4 regions of the Faecalibacterium sp. i25-0019-C1 genome follow, and region 2 is predicted to be linked to each of the others. Evidence: predicted binding sites of a transcription regulator. Region 2 holds the regulator's gene; each other region holds the start of a gene.
The links. Region 2 encodes Rex, which represses fermentation and respiration genes when NADH is low (regulators of the CRP and FNR family bind a similar motif). Its sites were predicted from a motif close to ATTGTTAANNNNTTAACAAT; they were not measured.
Positions count from the first base shown of each region.

Region 1: a site for Rex is predicted at 3,335-3,354, ahead of ACGHUK_RS08900 (phosphoglycerate kinase). Genes of this name have one in related genera too.
Region 3: a site for Rex is predicted at 3,790-3,809, ahead of fucO (lactaldehyde reductase). Genes of this name have one in related genera too.
Region 4: a site for Rex is predicted at 3,167-3,186, ahead of gap (type I glyceraldehyde-3-phosphate dehydrogenase). Genes of this name have one in related genera too.

Region 1 covers NZ_AP031428.1:1,807,284-1,813,101, reverse strand. Annotated here, with positions in the region: gene ACGHUK_RS08920 (helix-turn-helix domain-containing protein) at 1-256, shown strand, start outside; gene ACGHUK_RS08915 (DUF6718 family protein) at 415-645, shown strand; gene ACGHUK_RS08910 (hypothetical protein) at 1,017-1,361, shown strand; gene ACGHUK_RS08905 (hypothetical protein) at 1,570-2,559, shown strand; gene ACGHUK_RS08900 (phosphoglycerate kinase) at 3,473-4,681, shown strand; gene tpiA (triose-phosphate isomerase) at 4,789-5,559, shown strand; gene gpmI (2,3-bisphosphoglycerate-independent phosphoglycerate mutase) at 5,657-5,818, shown strand, end outside.
Region 2 covers NZ_AP031428.1:2,457,749-2,463,566, forward strand. Annotated here, with positions in the region: gene ACGHUK_RS12115 (DNA translocase FtsK) at 1-2,148, opposite strand, end outside; gene ACGHUK_RS12120 (ClpP family protease) at 2,251-2,931, opposite strand; gene ACGHUK_RS12125 (redox-sensing transcriptional repressor Rex) at 3,193-3,834, shown strand; gene ACGHUK_RS12130 (thymidine kinase) at 4,085-4,702, shown strand; gene ACGHUK_RS12135 (ABC transporter substrate-binding protein) at 5,303-5,818, shown strand, end outside.
Region 3 covers NZ_AP031428.1:2,044,136-2,049,953, forward strand. Annotated here, with positions in the region: gene ACGHUK_RS10125 (calcium/sodium antiporter) at 1-788, opposite strand, end outside; gene ACGHUK_RS10130 (putative ABC transporter permease) at 1,028-2,335, opposite strand; gene fucO (lactaldehyde reductase) at 2,572-3,720, opposite strand; gene ACGHUK_RS10140 (GntR family transcriptional regulator) at 3,981-4,358, shown strand; gene ACGHUK_RS10145 (ABC transporter ATP-binding protein) at 4,351-5,052, shown strand; gene ACGHUK_RS10150 (hypothetical protein) at 5,046-5,818, shown strand, end outside.
Region 4 covers NZ_AP031428.1:1,890,820-1,896,637, forward strand. Annotated here, with positions in the region: gene ACGHUK_RS09385 (glycosyltransferase family 4 protein) at 128-568, opposite strand; gene ACGHUK_RS09390 (hypothetical protein) at 658-1,056, opposite strand; gene ACGHUK_RS09395 (hypothetical protein) at 1,146-1,544, opposite strand; gene gap (type I glyceraldehyde-3-phosphate dehydrogenase) at 2,048-3,079, opposite strand; gene ACGHUK_RS09405 (hypothetical protein) at 3,278-4,063, opposite strand; gene ACGHUK_RS09410 (citrate synthase) at 4,063-5,433, opposite strand; gene spoIID (stage II sporulation protein D) at 5,680-5,818, shown strand, end outside.

The DNA of each region.
Region 1 (5,818 bases), 650 kb from region 2:
TCAAACGATAATTCCAACAGCAGCGGCTGTCTTATCGGAAAGACGACAAATGTTAAGGATGACGCAACAAGAGGTTGCTGATCGAGCCAATATAACTTTACGTCAATATCAAAGGCTGGAATCTGGGGAAAGAAATATTTTGACTTCCTCTTTTGGCTTGGCCTGTCGGGTAGTTGAAGCTCTTGATATGGATGTTTCTAAATTCTATCATGGTGACTATTACCTTGAAGAATTGAAAACTATTGAAGGCAAATGATTTGGTGACAGGGGAAAACATCAATTTAAATGACGGCATGATGCCGAAAAAAGAGCAATATAAAAAGAATTATCCCGTGGAAACAGGGAAGATAATGCGTGAAAAGTATGAAAATGGATTGATTCGGAATGAACATGAATTTAAGGAGGTGCTGAATAATGTGCTATTTAGTAGCAAAAGATCGTAATGCACATGGTTGTTTTGCTCTAAAAACGACGCATGGGAAGCATCTGGTGGAATTAAAAAGAGAATTGAACAAAGAGGTTGGATATAAGGGAGTACAGCTTGTAACAATCAGCAGGCCAACAGCGTATGGTGAGTATGCGCCTTACCACTTTGTGGATACAGAACAGGAATTTCAGACTCTTGTGAAGGGCCTTCGTCCATAAAAATGCTGTACGTGGAAGCAGTGTATTTCAGTTCAGGCGATTGGTGTGTGCTGGAATAATACCATCTGTAGTCAGGTTAAGCCCCCGAATTATGAATAAGAAGATAAGCCCTACAAGGCTCAAATTGGTGTAAGAACCGATTGAAAGCCTTGTAGGGCTTTTTTTTTTACAAAAATTTTTGTTCCTTACTTGACAACCGCATAGGGTCAACCAAGAAAACCTACGATAACTAAAGGGTTTTGACGGCTTGAGTTGTCCTTCAAATGTTTTATTTGTTGAAAAACTGCAAGAAGCGGAAAATCCTTGGGGTTATATGTAGGAGGCTTTTGGAAGCTCTGTTTTGACCCACAAAAAGGAGCAGCAAATAAAGATTGAAGGAGAGTTCAAGCCTACGGTGGATTGCCTTTGTGCGACCCGCCGTGGGTTTGTTTGCTTTTGTCCATAAGAAAATAGATATTTGTGTTTTGCAGAGGAAAGATCGGAAGTCTATTGCGATTACTCCGTGCACCGCTGAACATCCCATGTCATTTAAGGTTCCAGACAGGCTGTTGACCGATGGGCAGTGCCGGATGATGATTAACGGAATACAGTTCATTCAGGCGCTACTGGAGGCAAATGGACTAGCCGCAGGAAAGGATCATCAGTTTAAAGGAAGATATGAAGCTGAGAAAAACGCAGTTATCATTTCACTTGAAAACGATGAACGGGAATGTTAGTCAAGGCGGGAAGGATCTTGAATATAGGTGTTGCTCTATTGAAATATTATGCTGAATTGAATTTAAACCAGAGTGGGCAATATGGACAAATCTATGCTGAAAAGTTTACATCTGTCAGCTTGATATGCAAAGTGTTTTATGGTAAGATGAAAGCACAATAGGGGAAGTATACTCTCCTCTTGAATCTGCTGTAAGGAAGTGAATGCCGATGGAAAATCAGCTTGCTCATGCGATAACGCAGACGGAATATGATTCGAGTTATGATAAGGCTGCCAAGAAGCTGCTTGCCAACAAACAGATTCTGGCACAGATTATGAAGAACTGTGTGAATGAGTACAGTGCCTGTTCCGTAGACGAAATTGCAGAGAAGTATATCGAAGGAACGCCGGAAGTGGGCACGGTTGGCGTTCATGTTGATGATACAAACAGACCCCAAAAAACTTCTGACGTAATTGTCGGAAGCAATAATGAGGATTCTACGTTGACGGAAGGAACCGTCAATTATGATGTCCGGTTCGATGCAATTGCACCGGCGTTAGAAGGTTCTACTGCACGGAAAGATGTGATACGTCTTATTATCAATGTGGAAGCGCAGACGGCTTTTAATCCGGGATACCCGTTGACAAAGCGAGCAATCTATTATTGCAGCAGGATGATCTCCGCACAGCATGGTCCGATATTCACGAACTCGGAGTATGGGAAAATCCGAAAAGTGTACTCTATCTGGGTTTGTACACACCCAACCAAGGAGTTCCAAAACACTCTGATTCGTTATTCTATCCGACCAGAGCAGTTGATTGGAAACGCTGTTGAAAAATCGGAAAACTACGATTTAATGAGTGTTGTAACGATTTGTCTGGGAGAACCGGGTACGGAAAACTATACAGGTATTGTGAAATTTATGGATGTGTTGCTCTCTTCTTCCAGAGCAGCTACTGAGAAAAAGAAAATTCTTGAAGAAGAATTTGGCGTTGCAATGAACGAAGAACTGGAAAGGGAGGTGCTTGTTATGTGCAACCTTAGTCAGGGCGTAAAGGCCGAAGGCAGAGAAGAAGGCATCAACATTGGTGAGATGCGGATGCTGGTTAAACAGGTAAGAAAAGGCCGTGTGACGATTGAAGAAGCAGCGGAAGATGCTGGAATGACAGTAGAGGAATTTAAGAAAGTGATGGAAAATACCCCGCTGCAGGCGGTCTAAGATAAAAAGCATATAGAGTAAACTGTAAAGCCCTACAAGGCTCAGATCGGTTCGATACTGACTGAAAACCTTGTAGGGCTTATTTTTTTTTTGCTTTTTTCAAATTTATTTGTGAAAAATGTTGTCCAAGACTTGACATCGGCCGGCATTGATTGGCAGCGCGAGAAATGGCAATCAGGACTTGGTTCTAAGTTTATCCACCAAGGCGAAAAAAATGCTGCGAAATATGCGGACGAGGTCATTGTTCTGAGCAAAGGAGTGCAGGACTATCTTCACAGGTGCCGGATATATGGTGGATTCCAATAAGGAACATCTGGCCTATGAAAAAACGAATCAAGAAGAACGAAAAGAGCAGCCAACATAGAAGTCAGAATTTTCTTTTTTCCCCTTTAGCAGAGATGGCTTCTGAGGCCAAAATGTGACCCAGTAGGTCACATTTTAAGGAACAAGTGACCTGCTGGGTCACAGAAAAATTATCTGATATCCATGAATATGTGGGGGGGTTGACTCCGGATTTTCTGGATGTATTGGAGGAAGGCTTCAAAGAATTCTTTGAAAAAGAAGTGTCGAATAATCCTCTGAAAGCAGAATATTTTCAGGAAGTATAAGGCGAGCAGCTATGCTGGTGTGGAAGCAATTTTTGAGCGGGATCAGCGGAACCAGAAGTTCATATGGGGAATGTATGACCGCATTTGCGGAATGTTCTGCCGGAAAACACGGTAAGGCTGCGGCTTTCGGTCAAAATACACACATTTCCGTGCATCAGCGGCAAATGTTTGTTAAACTATTATCTATCTTGTGACCTTGCAATGTGCACGGTTTTTGTTTATAATAGTAGAGTAACGGGGCAAGATCCCCCGAATGCGAGCGAAACTCTAGTTCAGAAATTAAAACTTGAGAGGAGTTTATTACCATGGGTTTAGGTAAGAAGACGATCGACGATCAGAACTACTGCGGCAAGAAGGTGCTTGTCCGTTGCGATTTCAACGTCCCGATGAAGGACGGCGTGATCACCAACGAGAACCGCATCAACGCAGCTCTGCCCACCATCCAGAAGCTGGTCAACGATGGCGCAAAGGTCATCCTATGCAGCCATCTGGGCAAGCCCAAGAACGGCCCTGAGGCAAAGTTCAGCCTGGCACCCGTTGCTGTGGCTCTGAGCGCAAAGCTGGGCAAGACCGTTGTGTTTGCTGACGACGACAACGTTGTGGGCGAGAACGCAAAGGCTGCTGTTGCTGCCATGAACAACGGCGATGTCGTTCTGCTGCAGAACACCCGTTTCCGCAAGGAAGAGACCAAGAACATGCCTGAGTTCAGCGAAGAGCTGGCTTCTCTGGCTGATGCATATGTTGACGATGCATTCGGCAGCTGCCACCGTGCACACTGCTCCACTGCAGGCGTCACCGACTTCATCAAGGATACCGCTGTCGGCTACCTGATGGAGAAGGAGATCAAGTATCTGGGCAACGCTGTGAACGATCCCGTTCGTCCCTTCACCGCTATTCTGGGCGGCGCAAAGGTCGCAGACAAGCTGAATGTTATCTCCAACCTGCTGGAGAAGGTCGATACCCTGATCATCGGCGGCGGCATGGCTTACACCTTCGTCAAGGCTCAGGGCTACGAGGTCGGCAAGAGCCTGTGCGACGATTCCAAGCTGGATTACTGCAAGGAGATGATGGCCAAGGCTCAGGAGAAGGGCGTGAAGCTGCTGCTGCCCGTTGATGCTGTCTGCATCAAGGACTTCCCCGATCCCATCGACGCTCCTGTTGAGACCACGGTTGTTCCTGTCACCGCGATCCCGGCTGACATGGAAGGCTGCGACATCGGCCCCGAGACCATGAAGCTGTTTGCCGATGCTGTCAAGGCATCCAAGACCGTTGTGTGGAACGGCCCCATGGGCGTGTTCGAGAACCCCACTCTGGCAGCTGGCACTCTGGCAGTTGCCAAGGCTATGGCTGAGAGCGATGCTACCACCGTGATCGGCGGCGGCGACAGCGCAGCAGCTGTGCAGCAGATGGGTCTGGGCGACAAGATGACCCACATCTCCACCGGCGGCGGCGCTTCTCTGGAGTATCTGGAGGGCAAGGAGCTGCCCGGCATCGCAGTTATTCAGAACGCATAATCTGATCCCGGCATCATAATGGGTGCGGCGGCTTTAGCGCCGCCGCATCTTTTTGTTTGTGCAGAGCTTTCTGCACGATAGAAGGTAAATAAAGGAGATAGAGTATCATGGATAAGGCAAAGCGTAAGGCTATCATTGCAGGCAACTGGAAGATGAACAAGACTGCCTCCGAGGCTGCTGTTCTGGTGGATGAGCTGGTCCCCGCCGTGCAGGACGCAGGCTGCGAGGTGGTTATCTGCACCCCGTATACCGATCTGGTCACCGCTGTGGAAAAGACCAAGGGCACCAACATCCATGTGGGTGCTGAGAATGTTCACTTCGAGAAGTCCGGCGCTTTCACCGGCGAGATCAGCGCTGACATGCTGGTAGATCTGGGCGTGGAGTACGTCATTGTGGGCCACTCTGAGCGCCGCCAGTACTTCGCCGAGACCGACCAGACCGTGAACAAGCGCGCTCGGGCTGCTCTGAACGCCGGTCTGAAGGTCATCATCTGCGTGGGCGAGAGCCTGCAGCAGCGCGAAGAGGGCGTGACCGAAGAGCTGGTGCGTATGCAGACCAAGATCGCTCTGCGTGATGTGACCGCTGAGCAGATGGCAAATGTCGTGATCGCTTACGAGCCCATCTGGGCCATCGGCACCGGCAAGACCGCTACCGCCGATCAGGCTGAGGAAGTCTGCGGCCAGATCCGCAAGGTCATCGGCGAGGTGTACGGTGAGGCTGTGGCTGAGGCTACCACTGTCCAGTACGGCGGCAGCATGAACGCCAAGAACTGCGAAGAGCTGCTGAGCAAGAAGGACGTGGACGGCGGCCTGATCGGCGGCGCATCCCTGAAGGCTCCTGACTTTGCAGTCATCGTCAACGCAGCCACCAAGGGCTGATCGACGGTTTAAATCAGCTGTTTCAGCGCCCGGCTGCGCCGCATTTCCAGCGCTGTGCCGGGCGCTGATTTGTTAAATTCAAAGGAGATTCAATTTTATGGCAAAGAAACCTGTTCTTCTGTGCATCATGGATGGCTTCGGCTGGGTGCCGGGCGAGACCTACGGCAACGCCGTGGTGGCCGCCAAGACCCCCCATCTGGATGCTCTGATGGAAAAGTACCCCATGACCACCATCGAGGCTTCCGGCATGGCAGTCGGC
Region 2 (5,818 bases):
CAGGCGGTAGCGGCGCTCCATCTCCTGCACCGCGCTGCCAAGGGCACCTGCGGCCTTTTTCGGCTCGGTGACCACCGGCATCAGCAGGTGGGGAATGCCGTTGTACTCGGCCAGCTCCACCACCTTGGGGTCGATCAGCAGCAGCTTCACGTCCTCCGGGCTGGAGCGGAACAGCAGGCTCATGATGATGCTGTTCACGCACACGGATTTACCGCTGCCGGTGCTGCCTGCAATGAGCAGATGGGGCATCTTGCACAGGTCTGCCACCTGTGCCACACCGGCAATGTCCTTGCCAAGCGCAATGCCCAGAGGTGAGGTCATGCGCAAAAAGCTCTGACTCTCGAACACGCTGCGGATATACACCGGGGTCTTTTTGTGGTTGGGCACCTCAATGCCCACGGCAGGCTTGCCGGGGATGGGCGCTTCCATACGCACATCTGCCACCGCAAGGTTCAGGGCGATATCGTCTGCCAGCGAGGTGATTCGGCTGATCTTGACACCCGCCATGGGCTGCACCTCGTACCGGGTGACGGAGGGGCCCCGGGAGATATCCAGCACACGGGTGCGCACGCCAAAGCTTTCCAGCGTATCCACCAGCTTCTGGGCGTTGGCTTTCAGCTCTTCCTGCGCGCCGGGGTCGGTCTCGTCCTGCGATTTTTCAAACAGCTCAATGGGCGGATACTGGTACTGATAAGTATCCACCGGTTCGGTCTCGTCCACAGGGGCCGCTGCCGCGGCCTGCTCGGAAGCGGCAGGCTTTTCCATTGCCGCTGCCACCAGCGTGCTGATATCCTTTTCCTCCACCGGTTCGCTGGTAATGCTGATCCAGCCGTCCTCGTCGGGTGTGCCGCGCATGGCAACGGCGTTTTCGGCGCTCACCCGGGCGGGTGCCGCCGGGACTGCGGGCTGGATGGGCACGGCGGGCATCTCCGGCGTGACTGCCGCTGCCGGGCTTTCCGGCTGGGCCGTCGGCATTGCCGGGGTCATGACCGGAGTATCAAAGCTTTCCGCTGCCGCAGGCTGCACCGGCTGTGCAGCCTTTGCAAAGAAATCGGATGCATCGGTCTCCACTGCGTCCTGTACGATGGGCTGTGTGGCAGGTCTGGGGGCCGGGCGCAGCGGGTTCTGCCCAAAGGTGCCGCCCGGGCCCACGATGAGCGGCTCGATGGGTTCGCTGCCGCCCTCCTTCACCTCAGTGTGGTCGGGGCCAAGGTCTACGTCAAAGGAAGCCCGGGGCCGGGATACCCGTACCTGCACCGGCGTGATGGCCGGGGCGGCAGGCTCCGGCTGGGCAAGCGGCTGGCCGGAAGTATCTGCGGGCGGCTCCGGCTGCGGGGCGGCCTCCGGCTCCTCCGCCTCCATCTCTTCGGTCACCTTGTGGCCCCAGTGGCGGATGCCGTTCAGCCAGTCCGGCACACCGATGCGGAAAGCCGGAGTTTCCATCTCCTCTTCGGCATCTTCCTCATCCCGGTATTCATCTTCTGCTTCGTCGTAGTCTTCCTCAGCCTCGGCTTCTGCCGCGCGGGCAGCGGCACGTTCAGCGCGGCGGGCTGCGCTCTGCTGCGCCATGGCCGCACCCTTTGCGTGCACGCCGCCAAACGCAGCGCACAGCCATTGCCACACCTCTGCCGGGGTCAGATCAAAAATGTACAGGCTGACACACAGTGCCAGCACGATCATGATAAGGGTTGCCGCAGGCCGTCCGCACAGCAGCAGCAGGCTGCCGCCCAGCAGTGCGCCCAGCGCACCGCCGCCGATCCATGCATTCACGCCGTTTGCGTAGCAGGCAGCCGTCATCTGAAATGCCGACATGCCCTGCGGCTGGATATCGGAAAAAACGATCACCGTGCCGCAGGCAAACACCAGCCCCAGAACCAGCTTGAAGATCTTGGGCAGAAGGTCTTCGCCCCGGGTATACTGCACAGCAAGGCAGCACACTGCCGCGCCCAGCACAAAGCTGCCGCAGCCAAAAAGTCCGAACAGCACATCGTGCAGGGCCTTCCATGCCGAATCTCCCTCCACAAAGGCCAGCACCACCAGCAAAAGGCCTGCAAACAGGGTGCCAAGCCCCGCCGGAAGCCGCTGTTCTGCGCGTTTTTTGCGCGATGCTGCGCGCCGTGTTGTCGTTTTACGTTTTTTTGTTGCCATGTTTCTTTGTTCCCCGCGTTTGTAGTAGACACACTATTTGATTTTATTATTGTACCACGCAGGGAAGAAATTGGCAAACCTATTGTTGTACAAAATCGGCCTTCATTTGCGTTCAATCTCTTTATACAACCACGCCAGCGCATCCGAAAGCCCGCCCAGCTCGTCGATGAGCTTTTCCTTCACGGCCCGGCGTCCATCCAGCACGGTGCCCATGTCCATCACCAGCTCGCCGGTGTGGAGCATCAGGTCGGTGTAGCGTTTTTCAGTCATGCCGCTGTGGGCCGCTACGAAGCCGGTGATGCGCTGCTGCATCTGCTCAAAGCTGCGCATGGTCTGCGGCACCCCCAGAATGACGCCGGAATGCCGCACCGGGTGCACGGTCATGGTGGCTGTGGGCACGATGAAGCTGCGCCGGGCGCTGACGGCCAGCGGGATACCGATGGAGTGCCCGCCGCCCAGCACAAGCGTTGCACTGGGTTTGGACACGCTGGCGATCAGCTCCGCCAGCGCAAGGCCCGCTTCCACATCACCGCCTACCGTGTTCAGCAGCACCAGCAGGCCTTCGATGCGAGGATCCTCCTGCGCGGCCACCAGCTGCGGGATGACATGCTCATACTTCGTGGTCTTCTGGCCTTGCGGCGCTTCCGAATGGCCTTCGATCTGGCCGATGACGGTCAGGCAGTGGATCACATGCTCCCCGCGGGCCAGCGTGACCGTGCCCAGATCCTCGATCTCTTCTTTTTCCAGCCGACGCGCATCGGTCTGCTGCGTTTCATCGTTCATATGCTTTCCTCCTGCGTTTTTTGTCAGCATTCCCCAGCCTGTGCCGGGCTATGCAGACCCGCTGCAGCAAAAAAGCGGTAACATTTCATAAAATTTTTTTGAGAATGATTTGACATTCTCCATCGGTGCAGTATACTTTAAATAATTGACTGTAATATCTGCAATATGAACCCGTAAACGGATCGGGGTTTCTCTGTGCCGCATCTGTAAAGCAGGCAGCTGCGGCAAGTACTGCAATAGAGCGAAAGGAGAAAGTATTCTATGAACACTCCTGCAAGGGCTTCGCTTCCCGTTATCAAGCGTCTTCCCAAATATTACCGCTATCTGTGCTCTCTGCAGGCGGACGGCATCAACAGCATTTCCTCCCGCGAGCTGGCTGCTCAGATGGGCACCACCGCTTCGCAGGTACGGCAGGACTTCAACTGCATCGGCGATGTGAATGGCCGGCAGGGCATCGGCTACTCGGTGGAAAACCTGCTCTCCATTCTGGAAGGCCTGCTGTTCGGCAACGGCGACCGCCTGCCCACCATCCTGATCGGCTGCGGCCGTCTGGGCAAGGCAGTGAGCCGCTTTATCACCACCGACACCAACGGCTACCGCCTGATCGCCGCCTTTGATGTGGCACAGAGCGAGGTGGGCAAGGAGATCAGCGGCATCCAGATCCGCCATATCGACGAGCTGGAGTCTTTCTGTGCCGAGCATCACCCCAAGGTCGCAGTGCTCTGTGTGCCCCGCGACGGTGCGGAACAGGTCAGCGGCCGTCTGGTGGATCTGGGCATCGAGGGCTTCTGGAACTTCTCCCACTATGACCTCTCTGTGCCGTATCCCGATGTGGTGGTGGAGAACGTCCATCTGGGCGACAGCCTGATGAGCCTTGGCTACCGCCTGCGCAATCAGGACTGAACGTACCTATTGTAAGTAATAAGAGAACCCTCTCAGTCAAAGCCTGAGATGCCGCTGAACCCTCTCAGTCTCGCATACGCTCGACAGCTCCCCCGAAAGGGGAGCTTTATGAGTGGGGACGGGAAAGTTTCTGCTTCTCCGGCGAAGGACAGCCTGCCCGGAAGATGCAGAAAAGCTCCCCCATCGGGGGAGCTGGCAAAGCCGTCAGGCTTTGGCTGAGAGGGTTCTTTCTGTAAGGAGAGTTTTTCAAATGGCAAAACTGTATTTCCGTTACGGCGCGATGAACAGCGGCAAGAGCACCGCCCTGATGCAGGTAGCCCACAACTACGAAGAACAGGGGATGCGGGTGCTGATCCTCAAGCCACAGGTGGACACCAAGGGCGGCGGTGAGCTGGTGAGCCGTCTGGGCGTGCGCCGCAAGGCTGATCTGCTGATCCCGCCGGAGACGGACGTGTTCGAGGCCGTGCGCACGGCCAACGCTGACGGTGCGCCGCTGGCCTGCGTGCTGTGCGACGAGAGCCAGTTTTTCACTGCGCAGCAGGCAGAACAGCTGTTCATGGTAACGGTGGACCTGAACATTCCGGTGATCTGCTACGGCCTGCGGGCAGATTTTTCGCTTAAGGGCTTTCCCGGCTCTACCCGCCTGCTGGAGCTGGCCCACACCATCGAGGAGATGAAGACTATCTGCACCTGCGGCCGCAAGGCCATCTGCAACTGCCGCAGAGTGAACGGCAGATTCGTCTTTGAGGGCGAGCAGGTGGCCATCGATCTGGAAAACGATGTGCAGTACGTGAGCATGTGCCCCCAGTGCTATTTCAAGGCAAAGCGCGCGTTCTACGCCGAAAAAGCTGCTTCGCGGGTTGAATAAACTTGTATACAAGGCTGCTGTGTTCAACGACACGGCAGCCTTTCTTTTTTATTCCCGGCCCACAGGCGCAGTCCACACAACAGCGCAAAATATGTCGCTGTCGGTGCTTCTTCACCCCCCCAAAGGGCGAAAAAGCACCGATTTCCATGCCCGAAGACCGGTGCCGGATGCCCGCCGCAAACAATTGATATATCAGAGTGCACATTTTTTGCGCTATTGATATATCAGTTCAAAGACTCCCATCCGGGCTTTTTAAGCTGTTGTTCGTCCACAATGTATGCAACGTTTCCACGTTCTGAAACGGAATGTTTACAAAATTATTGCAAAATTCGACGTTCCTCCTATGATGCATCCCAGTTTTCTATGCAAAATAGCGAAGTATACATGTTGCACAGTTTTTCGAGCCAAGTTTATTCATTTCAGCGAAGGCGTCAATTCTTGCGCGGGAACAAGAGCAATATTTGTACGTTTTTTGTTTAGATATCTGCAATTTGCGTCTTTCTTTTTGGTTGTTGTTTTGTTATCATAATTGTATACAACGGGGTATGTGCAGAACCCCCGTTCGAGATGATGTTTTCTGTATTTAGGAGGAGAACAAAAATGAGCAAGGCAATTTCTCGTCGTGATTTTATGAAGGTCACCGGCGCTGTGGGCGCTGCCGGCCTTCTGGCTGCCTGCGGCGGCAACTCTGCTGCATCCAGCTCTGCTGCTTCCACCGCTTCTTCCGCTCCCGCTGCTTCTGCAGACGAGAGCCTGGCACTGTCTGACGGCCCTGTTTCCATGACCATCAGCTGGTGGGGCGGCGACAGCCGTCACGAGGCTTACCAGAACGCCATCAAGGAGTTCCAGGCTGAGCACACCAACATCACCATCGAGCCCACCTTCGCCGCATGGTCCGGCTGGGAAGAGAAGATGGCAGCTGCCTTCATCGCTGGCAACGCACAGGATGTGTGCCAGGTGAACTGGAACTGGCTGTACAACTACTCTGCTGATGGCAGCAAGTTCGTGGACCTGAACACTGTTTCCAAGTTCCTGGATCTGACCCAGTGGGATGACGCTGCCATGGACGCCTGCTACGTTGCAAACAGCCAGCAGTGCGTGCCCGTTTCCATGACC
Region 3 (5,818 bases), 410 kb from region 2:
TGCGGAATGCTAAAGGGTGCCACCACTGCGGAAACACCGCTCACCAGCACCAGATTGAACACGTTTGCACCAATGACATTGCCCAGCGAAAGTGCACCGTGGCCCTTTGCCAGCGAGGTGATGGCCGTTACCAGCTCCGGCAGCGAGGTGCCCAGTGCCACAAAGGTGAGCGCGATCACCGACTCCGGCACGCCCAGTGCCTGTGCGATCAGGGTGCCGTTGTCCACCAGCAGGTTGGCACCCACGGCAATGAGCACAGCGCCCACGGCCAGCAGACCCAGCTCCTTGGCAAAGGATGCATTTTCTTCCGGTTCTTCCTCTTCTTCCGGGGCGGGGGCGTTCTTCATGGCCATCACGTTGCAGATGATATACGCTGCGAACATGGCCAGAAGGATCAGGCCCACCGGGCGGGAGAAGTAGCCGGTGGTGTAGGCCACACCGGCATAGAAGGCCGCTGCCACAAAGAAGAACAGCACCGGCGTGCGCAGGCTCTTGGGGTCTACCTTGCCCGGCTTTACCGCAATGGTGAGGGCCGCAATGAGCGATGCATTGCAGATGATCGAACCGATGGCGTTGCCGTAGGCGATCTCGCCGTGGCCGGTGAGAGCCGAGGTGGTGGAGACCATCACCTCCGGCAGGGTGGTGCCGATGGACACCACGGTGGCACCGATGAGCAGCTCCGGCACATGGAAGCGGCGGGCAATGCCCGTGGCACCATCCACGAACCAGTCACCGCCCTTGATGAGGCACAGCAGGCCCACGATGAACAGCAAAACAGGAATGAGCATAGTTTTCTCCTTTTGTTTTTGGCAGAGCAGCAATAAAAAAGAGACCTTTATTACATCCTGCCCAAAAACGGGAAAGTGTAATAAAAGTCTCAAGCTTCCGGTGACACAGCGGGCATTTCTGCCGGGATGTCGCTGCGCCACAGCGCACCGTTTTTGCAAAACGAGCGCCCTTTACTCCCTTTTATCCGAAAAATATTATACCGGTTTTTGCACCAAAGTGCAAGAGGAGCGTTGAAATTTCATCCGGCCTTGGTCACTTTCTTCGCGTTGGGATAAATACGCTCCATGCGGGCATCGTCAAAATACGCATCCAGCAGCATATCGATGCTGTTCTTGGGCGCTTCACCGCTGGTGCGGGCATCGTACCGGGCCAGCGCCAGCGCACTGGTGAGCATGTTCACCGCCATGAATACGGCCAGCAGGACGGTCATCCATGGGCGGACGCGGCTGCGCACCTTCTTCATGCCTCTGAGCACCAGCGGATAGCCGTAGCGCATCCATACCACCGCCGCAATGCCCCAGAAAAAGCAGTACAGCAGGTTGATGCGCCCGCCCAGATTGAACTTGAACTTGCTGTAGTCCCAGAACACGGTACCGAACAGCAGCTCGGTGACGGCGCTGCACACGTATTCGTACACACCGCCCATGACGGTGCCGAAGGCGAACAGGTAGCGGTCGCTCCGGTCCTTTTCCTGACGCAGCAGCACCGTTGCCAGCACCAGCGCCAGACCCCACACCACGCTGAACGGCCCCCAGACCAGACTGGAGCGGCTCATCCAGACCCCGGCGGTCACGCGGCAGAACACCGTCTCCACCATGTCGCCCAGAAACGCGCCGATCACGAACAGCCACAGCAGGTCGGACACGCTGAGGAAGTTCTTTTCCCCCTTCCGGAGCGCAGTCTGCTCCTGCCGGGCCGCAGCCGGGTAAGCATACTGGATGCGTTTTTCAATGTAAAGCGCGATCCTGCGGCGCAGCGTGTCCGACCGCTCCCCCAGTCTCTGGTTGAGCTGCTCCAGCACCGGGTGCCGGGCCGCATACTGCTGCACCAGCACCGCCGAACCGATCTGGTCCAGCACCGCCACCGTCAGCGAGACCCATACTGCCGGGCGCAGCAGCCAGACAGGGATCTGCGCACACAGCCGCAGCAGCACATCATTGCCCCACAGCACACTTGCCGTGCCCAGCGCACCCCACAGCAGCGAATACTGCAGGCACACATAGCCGTTCAGATTGAATTTTTTTCCGGAATAGTCCCACCACTTGCGGCGGTGCAGGCGTTCCAGCAGCTTGGCGGTGATCCATTCCATCACCGTTGCCGCCATCATACAGGCAAAGAACAGGTAGACCGGCTCGGTGCGCAGGTCGCCGAAACTCACGGCCAGCAGCACGCCGGTGGTACCGTAGATAAAGCAGAACGGGCCTGCCGCCGCACCGCGGTTGGCAAACCTTCCGCCCCGGATGGTCGCGACTACCGTCTCAGCCACCCAGCCCAGAAAGGAATATACTAGATAAATAACACCCAGAGTATAGAAGTTCAGCGTCATAATGTTCCTTTCGCTTCCAGTTTTTTCTTACTGCATTGATTGTACCCGTTTTGGGCGCTGTGTACAAGAGCCGTGCAGAAATTTTGTCACTCTGCGACGCGGCAGGCTCTCCGGGCATCTCTGAAAAGACGAAGATCCAGTCTGTTGCTTTGTTTTCAGATACATCTTAGAAAAAGGCCCTGCCATCCCGAAGGACAGCAGGGCTCAAAATTACAGCTTGAATTTACAGAGCGGAATCACAGCTGGCTCTTATACAGTTCCACGATCTCTTCCACGCTGGTGTCGCGGGGATTGCCGGGACGGCAGGCGTCTGCAAATGCGGACTCGGCGAGGAACTGGATATCCTCTTCCTTCAGGATGCCGTGCAGATTTGTGGGGATGCCCACGTCTGCGCTCAGCTGCTTGACGGCGGCGATGGTGGCATCGGCGGCTTCCACATCGTTCATCTCATCGATGCCCACAACGCCCATGGCCTTGCCCACGGCGCGGTAGCGCTCACCGGCAACGCTCTTGTTGTACTCCAGACCCACCGGCAGCAGGATGGCGCAGGCCACACCGTGCGGGGTGTCATACAGAGCGGACAGGCCATGTGCCATGGAGTGGACGATGCCCAGACCCACGTTGGAGAAGCCCATGCCGGCGATGTACTGGCCCAGAGCCATGCCCTCGCGGCCTTCCGGGGTGTTCTGCACTGCGCCGCGCAGGCTCTGGCTGATGAGCTTGATGGCTTCCAGATGGAACATATCGGAGATGACGCAGTGCCCCTTGGTAATGTAGCCCTCGATAGCGTGGGTCAGAGCGTCCATGCCGGTGGCAGCGGTCAGGCCCTTGGGCATGGAGGACATCATATCGGGATCGACCACAGCGATCTCAGGGATATCGTTGGTATCCACGCAGACGAACTTGCGCTTCTTCTCCACATCGGTGATGACGTAGTTGATGGTGACCTCGGCAGCAGTGCCGGCGGTGGTGGGAACAGCGATGGTGAACACAGCGTGCTTCTTGGTAGGAGCAACACCTTCCAGAGAGCGGACATCCGCAAACTCGGGGTTGTTGATGATGATGCCGATGGCCTTTGCGGTATCCATGGAGGAGCCGCCGCCGATGGTCACGATGCAGTCAGCCTCAGCAGCCTTGAAAGCGGCCACGCCGTCCTGCACGTTGGCGATGGTGGGGTTGGGCTTGATCTCGCTGTAAACAGCATAGGCAAAGTTTGCAGCATCCAGCAGATCGGTGACCTTCTTGGTGACACCGAACTTGATCAGGTCGGGGTCGGAGCAGACGAATGCCTTCTTGTAGCCGCGGGCGGTCAGTTCGGGAACGATGTTCTCAATGGCACCGTGGCCATGGTAGGAGATGGTATTCAGAACGATGCGATCAGCCATAGTTATTTTTCCTCCAAATCTCTTTTCCGCCACTTTCCGGGCGGAGCTCTCTGTTTTTCAGCATAGCACATTGTTAAAAGCTTTGCAATGTGAAATTGTTTGAATTTATTGTAAATTTTTATCAATGTGCAGTGTTTTATAGGCACTTTTCCCAACTTCCCACAGTTTTATGGTGTTTTTTCTTTTTCCCCTTGACAAACAAAGCAAATCGTGTATTATTGTATCAAGCGCTTAATACAGCAAGACAAGGAGATGATACCATGGGCGAACAGTTTGATGCCAGCCGCCCGATCTATGCCCAGCTTGTGGAACGGCTGAAGGCCCGGATCCTGGCCGGCACCTACCCGCCGGGCGGGCATCTGGATTCAGTACGTGATCTGGCCGCAGCCGCCGGGGTGAACCCAAACACGATGCAGCGGGCCCTTGCCCAGCTGGAGACGGAAGGGCTGGTGCGCACCGAACGCACCGCAGGCCGCTATGTTACGGAGGATACTGCATTGATCGAACAGCTTCGCGCCGACACCGCCCGGACGCTGGCGTCGGATTTTCTGGAAAAGATGCGCGGCATCGGCTACAGTCCCGCACAGGCGGCCGCGCTTTTGGAACACTGGGACGCAAAGGAGGATCGCAATGAGTGAGCTTTTGAGCTGTGAAGCACTGACCAAGTGCTACCAGAAGGATAAGACCGCACTGGAAAATGTAGACCTGCACATCGGCTTTGGCCGCATCGTGGGGCTGCTTGGCCCCAACGGCAGCGGCAAGACCACCCTCATCAAGCTGGCGAACGGTCTGCTGCAGCCCAGTGCAGGCAGCATCCGGATCGCCGGCATGACCCCCGGGCCGGACACCAAAGCCATCGTGTCCTATCTGCCGGACGCCGACTGGCTGCCGGACTGGATGCGTGTGGAGCAGCTGGTGGAAATGTTCCACGAATTTTATGCCGATTTTGACCCCGCTAAGGCAAACGAAATGCTGGCCCGGCTGGAACTGGAACCGAAGGCGCGGCTCAAGACCCTCTCCAAGGGCAGCAAGGAAAAGGTACAGCTGATCCTTGCCATGAGCCGCGCCGCAAAGCTCTACCTGCTGGATGAGCCTATTGGCGGCGTGGACCCTGCCGCCCGGGACTATATCCTGAGCACCATCCTGAACAACTACAGCCGGGATGCGACCGTCATTCTATCCACCCACCTCATCGGCGATATCGAGCCAATTCTGGACGAAGCCGTCTTTTTGAAGGATGGCCGGGTGTTCGCCCACCGCAATGCCGAAGAGCTGCGCGAGACCGAGGGCATGAGCGTGGATGCATATTTCCGGGAGGTATTCAAATGCTGAAACAGCTGTTAAAATATGAATTCAAGGCCACCGGCCGCACCTACGGCGGGCTGTATCTGGCCCTTGTTGCGCTGGCAGTGCTGAGCGGCTTTTCCCTGCGCAGCTCTTCCAAGGACGACTTTGCATCTCTGCTGCTGTTCGCCTACATGGTCGTAGCCGTCGCGGTGGCAGTGGTGTCTGTGATGACCATTGTGACCCGCTTCACCCGCAATCTGCTGGGCCGCGAGGGCTACCTGATGCACACCCTGCCGGTGACGGAAAGCCAGCTCATCCTTTCCAAGCTGATCTCCAGCGTGGTGTGGATGCTTTGCAGCAGCATCGTGGGTATTTTCTCCTTTGCGGCGATGCTGCTGGCTCTGTCTCTGAACAGCGCGGCCCTGCAGCAGCTGCCGGAGCTGTGGCAGAAAGTGGTAGAGATCTTCCGAGAGATCTTCCGCATGACCGGCAGCTCCGGGTGGCTCTGGCTGATCTTTGAAACGCTGAATGGGCTGGTGGCACTGGTGTCCAGCATCCTGTGCATCTATGCCGCATGCATGATCGGCCACCAGTTCAAAAAGCACATGGTCCCGGCCGGTATTCTGTCATTTTTCCTGCTGTCCTTCCTGCAGAACTGGCTGAGTTCCGGTGTCAGCAGTGCCGACATGCTGCAGGCTGTTTCCGATCCCACCCTTGGCGGTGTAGATGTTTCCATTGCTGCGCCCAGTGCGTTCACCACCCTGTTCGGGCTGGCGGTCAGCATCGCCTTTGCCGCAGGATACTTTCTGCT
Region 4 (5,818 bases), 570 kb from region 2:
TTTTCTGCTCTATCAGCTTTCGCTGTGGTGGGTTAAGTATAGAGCGCAACCAGAAGCCACTAACCCCCGAAATCACGCCGGAACGCAACGCACCATGGTAAACAGAAACAAGTTAAGGTAAAAAAGGTCAAGCCGCGCAAACCCGCATGAAATCAGGATTTTTTCTGGTTACTAACATTATTTCACAGGTTCCATGGACGGTAACAACAACTCTTTTTCCAAACATCTTCGGCAGCCATGCAAAGAACGCCGGCCCTTCGGCATGGATGTGCACCACATCGTATTTTCCAAATGCACTATAAAGTGCCGCAAATGCGGAGGAGCTGACTGCAGCAAGTCCACGCCGTTCAATAGTCGGAACAGACTTCTGACGGATTCCCTCGTACTCCGTTTTACCAGCATCGTCATATTCTGCACCACTCACATGATGGCCTGCTCTGTTGTAGCAGGTCACGTCACAGCCATTCTGTGCCATTCGGGTGCAGAGCTCTTTGACAACGATTTCTACTCCGCCTTCTCTCGATAATCGCTTCTGTCCGAACATTGCAATCGCAAGTTTTTTACTCATAAATCTTTCCCACAATCCCACTCGATTTCTTCATCAATATCTCGGCCAACACAAAGAGCGGATAGGCTCGTACACCTGTCCGCTGGCTGTCACCCCACCCTCATGGTCGAGATTTCCTTCTGGATGGCATTGCTGCCACCCAAAAAGATCAGTCGTTCATTCTTCGGGTAAGAAAATATGAACTTCGGGTCGCGGAGCCTTTCGTTCTCTGCCGTCCCCTTGTCCCTATTATGACAGCCGCGTATTATATCTCTAGCCCCACGCCGTTCAATAGTCGGAACAGACTTCTGACGGATTCCCTCGTACTCCGTTTTACCAGCATCGTCATATTCTGCACCACTCACATGATGGCCTGCTCTATTGTAACAGGTCACGTCACAACCATTCTGTGCCATTCGAGTGCAGAGCTCTTTGACAACGATCTCTACTCCGCCTTCTCTTGATAATCGCTTCTGTCCGAACATCGCAATCGCAAGTTTCTTACTCATAAATCTTTCCCACAATCCCACTCAATTTCTTCATCAATATCTCGGCTAACACAAAGAGCGGATAGGCTCGTACACCTGTCCGCTGGCTGTTACCCCACCCTCATGGTCGAGATTTCTTTCTGGTTGGCATTGCTGCCACCCAAAAAGATCAGTCGTTCATTCTTCGGGTAAGAAAATATGAACTTCGGGTTGCGGAGCCTTTCATTCTCTGCCGTCCCCTTGTCCCTATTATGACAGCCGCGTATTATATCTCTAGCCCCGCGCCGTTCAATAGTCGGAACAGACTTCTGACGGATTCCCTCGTACTCCGTTTTACCAGCATCATCATATTCCGCACCGCTCACATGATGGCCTGCTCTGTTGTAGCATGTCACCTGACAGCCCTGCTGCGCCATCCGTGTGCACAGCTCTTTTACCACGATCTCCACGCCGCCCTCTCTCGACCACCTTTTGTGGCCAAAAACAGCAAGCCTCAATTTCTCTTTCATTTTCCCTTTCCTGTCGCTTTCCCCATTTAGGGATCTCATCCCCATACCGTGCCAAACTCCGGCCCGGTTTCCTTTACACCAGAAAAAGCCCGGACGCATTTACGCCCAGGTTTTTGACTGATTTACGCCGCAATTCATTGACATTTTATTTCCAGAATCATCAATATCAATTTCGTAAATGTATTTATTGACACTAAAAATATTTTACCATTTTTTCCTCTGGGGTACAATACTTTGCAGCTGTATCATTGCCTGCATCATGGCTAAGATTTCCGTACTTTATTCCGTCTTTTTGTTGCAACATATTCATTTTAGAAAGGAACTCGTTCCATTGCTTTTTTGCAGCAAAAAAACACCCTTACTCTCACGGAAACCCGCAAAAGGAAGGGTGTTGAACTCGTTATCCTGTTGTCGTACCAATCACAGCATGTTCGTATCAGCAAAGCCAATACTAGTTGTCATTCAGCACGGCACCTCAAGCACTTTTGAGCGTAGAGCTGTGATTAGCAGTTCTCAGCGAAGTACTTAATGGTACGGACCATCTGAGAGGTGTAGGAGTTCTCGTTGTCGTACCAAGACACGACCTGAACCTGATAGGTGTCGTCGTCGATCTTAGCGACCATGGTCTGGGTAGCATCGAACAGAGAGCCGTAACGCATGCCGATGACATCGGAAGAAACGATCTGATCCTCGTTGTAGCCGAAGGACTCAGAAGTAGCAGCCTTCATAGCAGCATTGATGGACTCCTTGGTGACGTCCTTGCCCTTGACGACAGCAACCAGAATGGTGGTAGAGCCGGTGGGAACAGGCACACGCTGAGCAGAACCGATCAGCTTGCCGTTCAGCTCGGGGATGACCAGGCCGATAGCCTTAGCAGCGCCGGTGGTGTTGGGAACGATGTTCTGTGCGCCAGCACGAGCACGGCGCAGATCGCCCTTGCGCTGAGGACCATCCAGGATCATCTGGTCGCCGGTGTAAGCATGAACAGTGGTCATGATGCCGGAGACGATGGGGTAGGTCTTGTTCAGGGTGTTAGCCATGGGAGCCAGGCAGTTGGTGGTGCAGGAAGCAGCAGAAATGACCTGATCCTCAGCGGTCAGGGTCTTCTCGTTGACGGAGAAGACAATGGTCTTCAGATCGTTGCCTGCGGGAGCAGAGATAACGACCTTCTTTGCGCCAGCCTGAATGTGAGCCATGCTCTTCTCCTTGCTGGTGTAGAAGCCGGTGCACTCCAGAACGACATCAACGTTCAGTTCGCCCCAGGGAGCGTCCTTTGCGTCCTTAACAGCGTAGATCTTGATCTCCTTGCCGTCAACAATGATGGAGTCCTCGGTAGCCTCGACGGTGTGCTTGCCCTCGCCGATCTTGCCGCAGAAAGAACCCTGAGCAGTATCGTACTTCAGCAGGTGAGCCAGCATCTTGGGGCTGGTCAGGTCGTTGATTGCGACGACCTCGTAACCCTCAGCATCAAACATCTGACGGAAAGCCAGACGACCAATACGACCGAAACCATTGATAGCAACTCTAACAGCCATGTTAATAGTACCTCCTAATTATTTTACCCATAATCGGATAAATCACGGTATCTTTATTTTAGACCAAAACGCAGAAAGTTTCAAGTGTCTGCCAAAAAATTAACAAGACATTCACTGCATTTTTTGCTTTTGTACGATTTTAATTCCTTTCATTCCCTGCTTTTCGGCAATTGCGCCAACAGAGTGCCAACATTTTTGTCAGCTCTCCCCGTTCAAGCAGGCTGTAACGCACGCTCCGCCAATGCCGCCCACGCAGCAAAGGCCCAGTCCGGCAAAGATCTCCGGCCAGACAGCCGGTGCGGCCCAGCTCAGGCCGCTCATCAAAACCAGTACATAGGGCAGCTGCCAGCACAGGCAAAGTGCAAATGCGGCAAGCCCGGCTGCGCACAGTGTTTTGCCATTGCCCGGCTGCGGGACATGCAGCGCCCGGGCCAACGCTGCCAAAAACACCAGTGCCGCAAGCGCCTGCCACACCGCCGCTGTAGGGGTCACGCGGTGCCAGCTGGAGCTGTTCTCCATAAAGCGCAGCAGCACGTTCCAGTAGAACAGCAGACTGCCCGCCACGGCCAGATACAGCCCGCCAAAGGGCTTTTTCCACTCGTTGGGGCTGAGCCAGCAGCGGCCCATGGTGCTGAGCCACGCGGAGCACAGGCATTCCAGAATGCACCGCACAAAGCCGCCCAGACCGGAAGCTGCGCCCAGCGCGATCTGTGCACCCGCTGCGGCCAGAAAACATACTGCACCGACAAAAGCCAGAATACCGGCCAGCGGCCTGCGGCTACGCACCGCTTCCGAGCGGGAAGGCTGTGTACGGCCCACAAGCACTGCAGCCAGCACCACGATACCCAGTGCCAGATAGCGCCACCACACCGAGCCGACCACGCACAGACCGGTGACGGCATCGGTGCCAAAGGCAAGGTCTGCCGCGCGCAGCACGCCCAGCAGAATGCTCAGGATAAAAACGAACAAAACAGAAGGATTCATCAGCGTTCCTCGATCGGCTTATATTTCTGGCGCACGCCCAGATACTTGTAAGCGGGACGAATGATACGGTTAGCGAATACCACCTCTTCCACGCGGTGTGCACACCAGCCGGGCACACGGGCAATGGCGAACAGCGGGGTGTAGATATCCTCAGAGATGCCCAGCATGTTGTAGATCAGGCCGCTGAACAGGTCCACGTTGGCGCACACCGGCTTGGTGCTGCCCTTTTCCTCGGCAAAGATGCCGGGGGCCAGCCGTTCGATGCTGCACAGCATATTATACTCTTCCTCAAAGCCTTTGTCGTAGGCCAGATGGCGGGCGCGCTGCTTCAGGATCACCTCACGAGGGTCGCTGATGGTGTACACCGCGTGGCCCATGCCGTAGATCAGGCCGGAGCCATCGCCCGCCTGCTTGCGCAGGATGCGGCGCAGATACTCGCGCACCTCATCGTCGTCCTCGGGGTTTTCCACATGCTTGAGGATATCCTTCAGCTGACGGTTCACCATCAGGTTGGCACCGCCGTGCTTGGGGCCCTTCAGTGCACCGATGGCCGCCGCGATTGCGGAGTAGGTATCGGTGCCGGAGGAGGACAGCACACGGGTGGTAAAGGTGGAGCAGTTGCCGCCGCCGTGGTCGGCGTGCACCAGCAGGCACATATCCAGCAGCTTTGCTTCCTCGTGGGTGAACTTCTGGTCCGGACGGTAGGTGCTGAGGATGTGCTCTGCCGTGCTCTGGCCGGGCTTGGGCAGGTGGAAGAACATGCTCTGCTTATCGTAGTAGCGGCGCTTCATCTGGTAAGCGTTCACCATCATGGTGGGCATGCTGGCGATCAGATTGATACTCTGGCTCAGGATGTTCTCCAGACTCAGATCCTCGGCGTGCTCATCATAAGAGTAAAGGCCCAGCACGCAGCGCTGCAGCTTATTCATGATATTGGGCGAGGGGGCGTTCATGGTGTCCATGAAGCCTTCCGGCAGGGCGCGGTGCTCTGCCAGGATCTCACAGAAATCGTCCAGCTGCTCCCGGTTGGGCAGACTGCCGAACAGCAGCAGCCAGATCACCTCTTCAAACACAAAGCGGTCATTGCGGTAGGCCTCGTCCACGATCTCGTTGATGTTCACACCGCGGTAGATCAGCTTGCCGGGAGTGGGGATCACATGGCCTTCCTGATCCTTTTTATAGCCCACAACGTCGCAGACGTTGGTCAGGCCGGCCAGCACACCGGTGCCATCCGGGTTGCGCAGGCCGCGCTTGACCCCAAGACGTTCGCTCGTCTCCGGATCGATGTAGTTGTTGGCAACATATTCCTCACACAAAGTCCGCATCGTGTTCGGGTCCAGCGTTGCCACCTCCGAATGTGCAAAATTCATAAGGGGAATTCTCCTTTCATCCTATTTATATACTTTCTCGCCCACCCTCAATGATGGGTATAATTCTATATTATCGCTTTTGACGAGTAAATTCAAGCATTAACTTCACCGTTCAGCGCACAAAAAGCCGGTTTGGTGCTTTTTTGCGCTTGCACCACAAAAGGCTTTTTCCCTGTTTCGCATCTTTTTTCAGGGTATATCCGGTATTCTGATTAAAAAAACACCGCTGTCGGAGGGTTTGGGACTATGAAAAAGTTTTTTCTGCCAATCTTTGCGGTCCTGCTGGTGCTGGGCAGCATTCTGCCGCTGGCTGCCTACCGGGTCACACGCGCCGTGCTCAGCGGGGCAGAGCCCGCATCTTCTGCCGTATCTTCGCCTGCAGCAT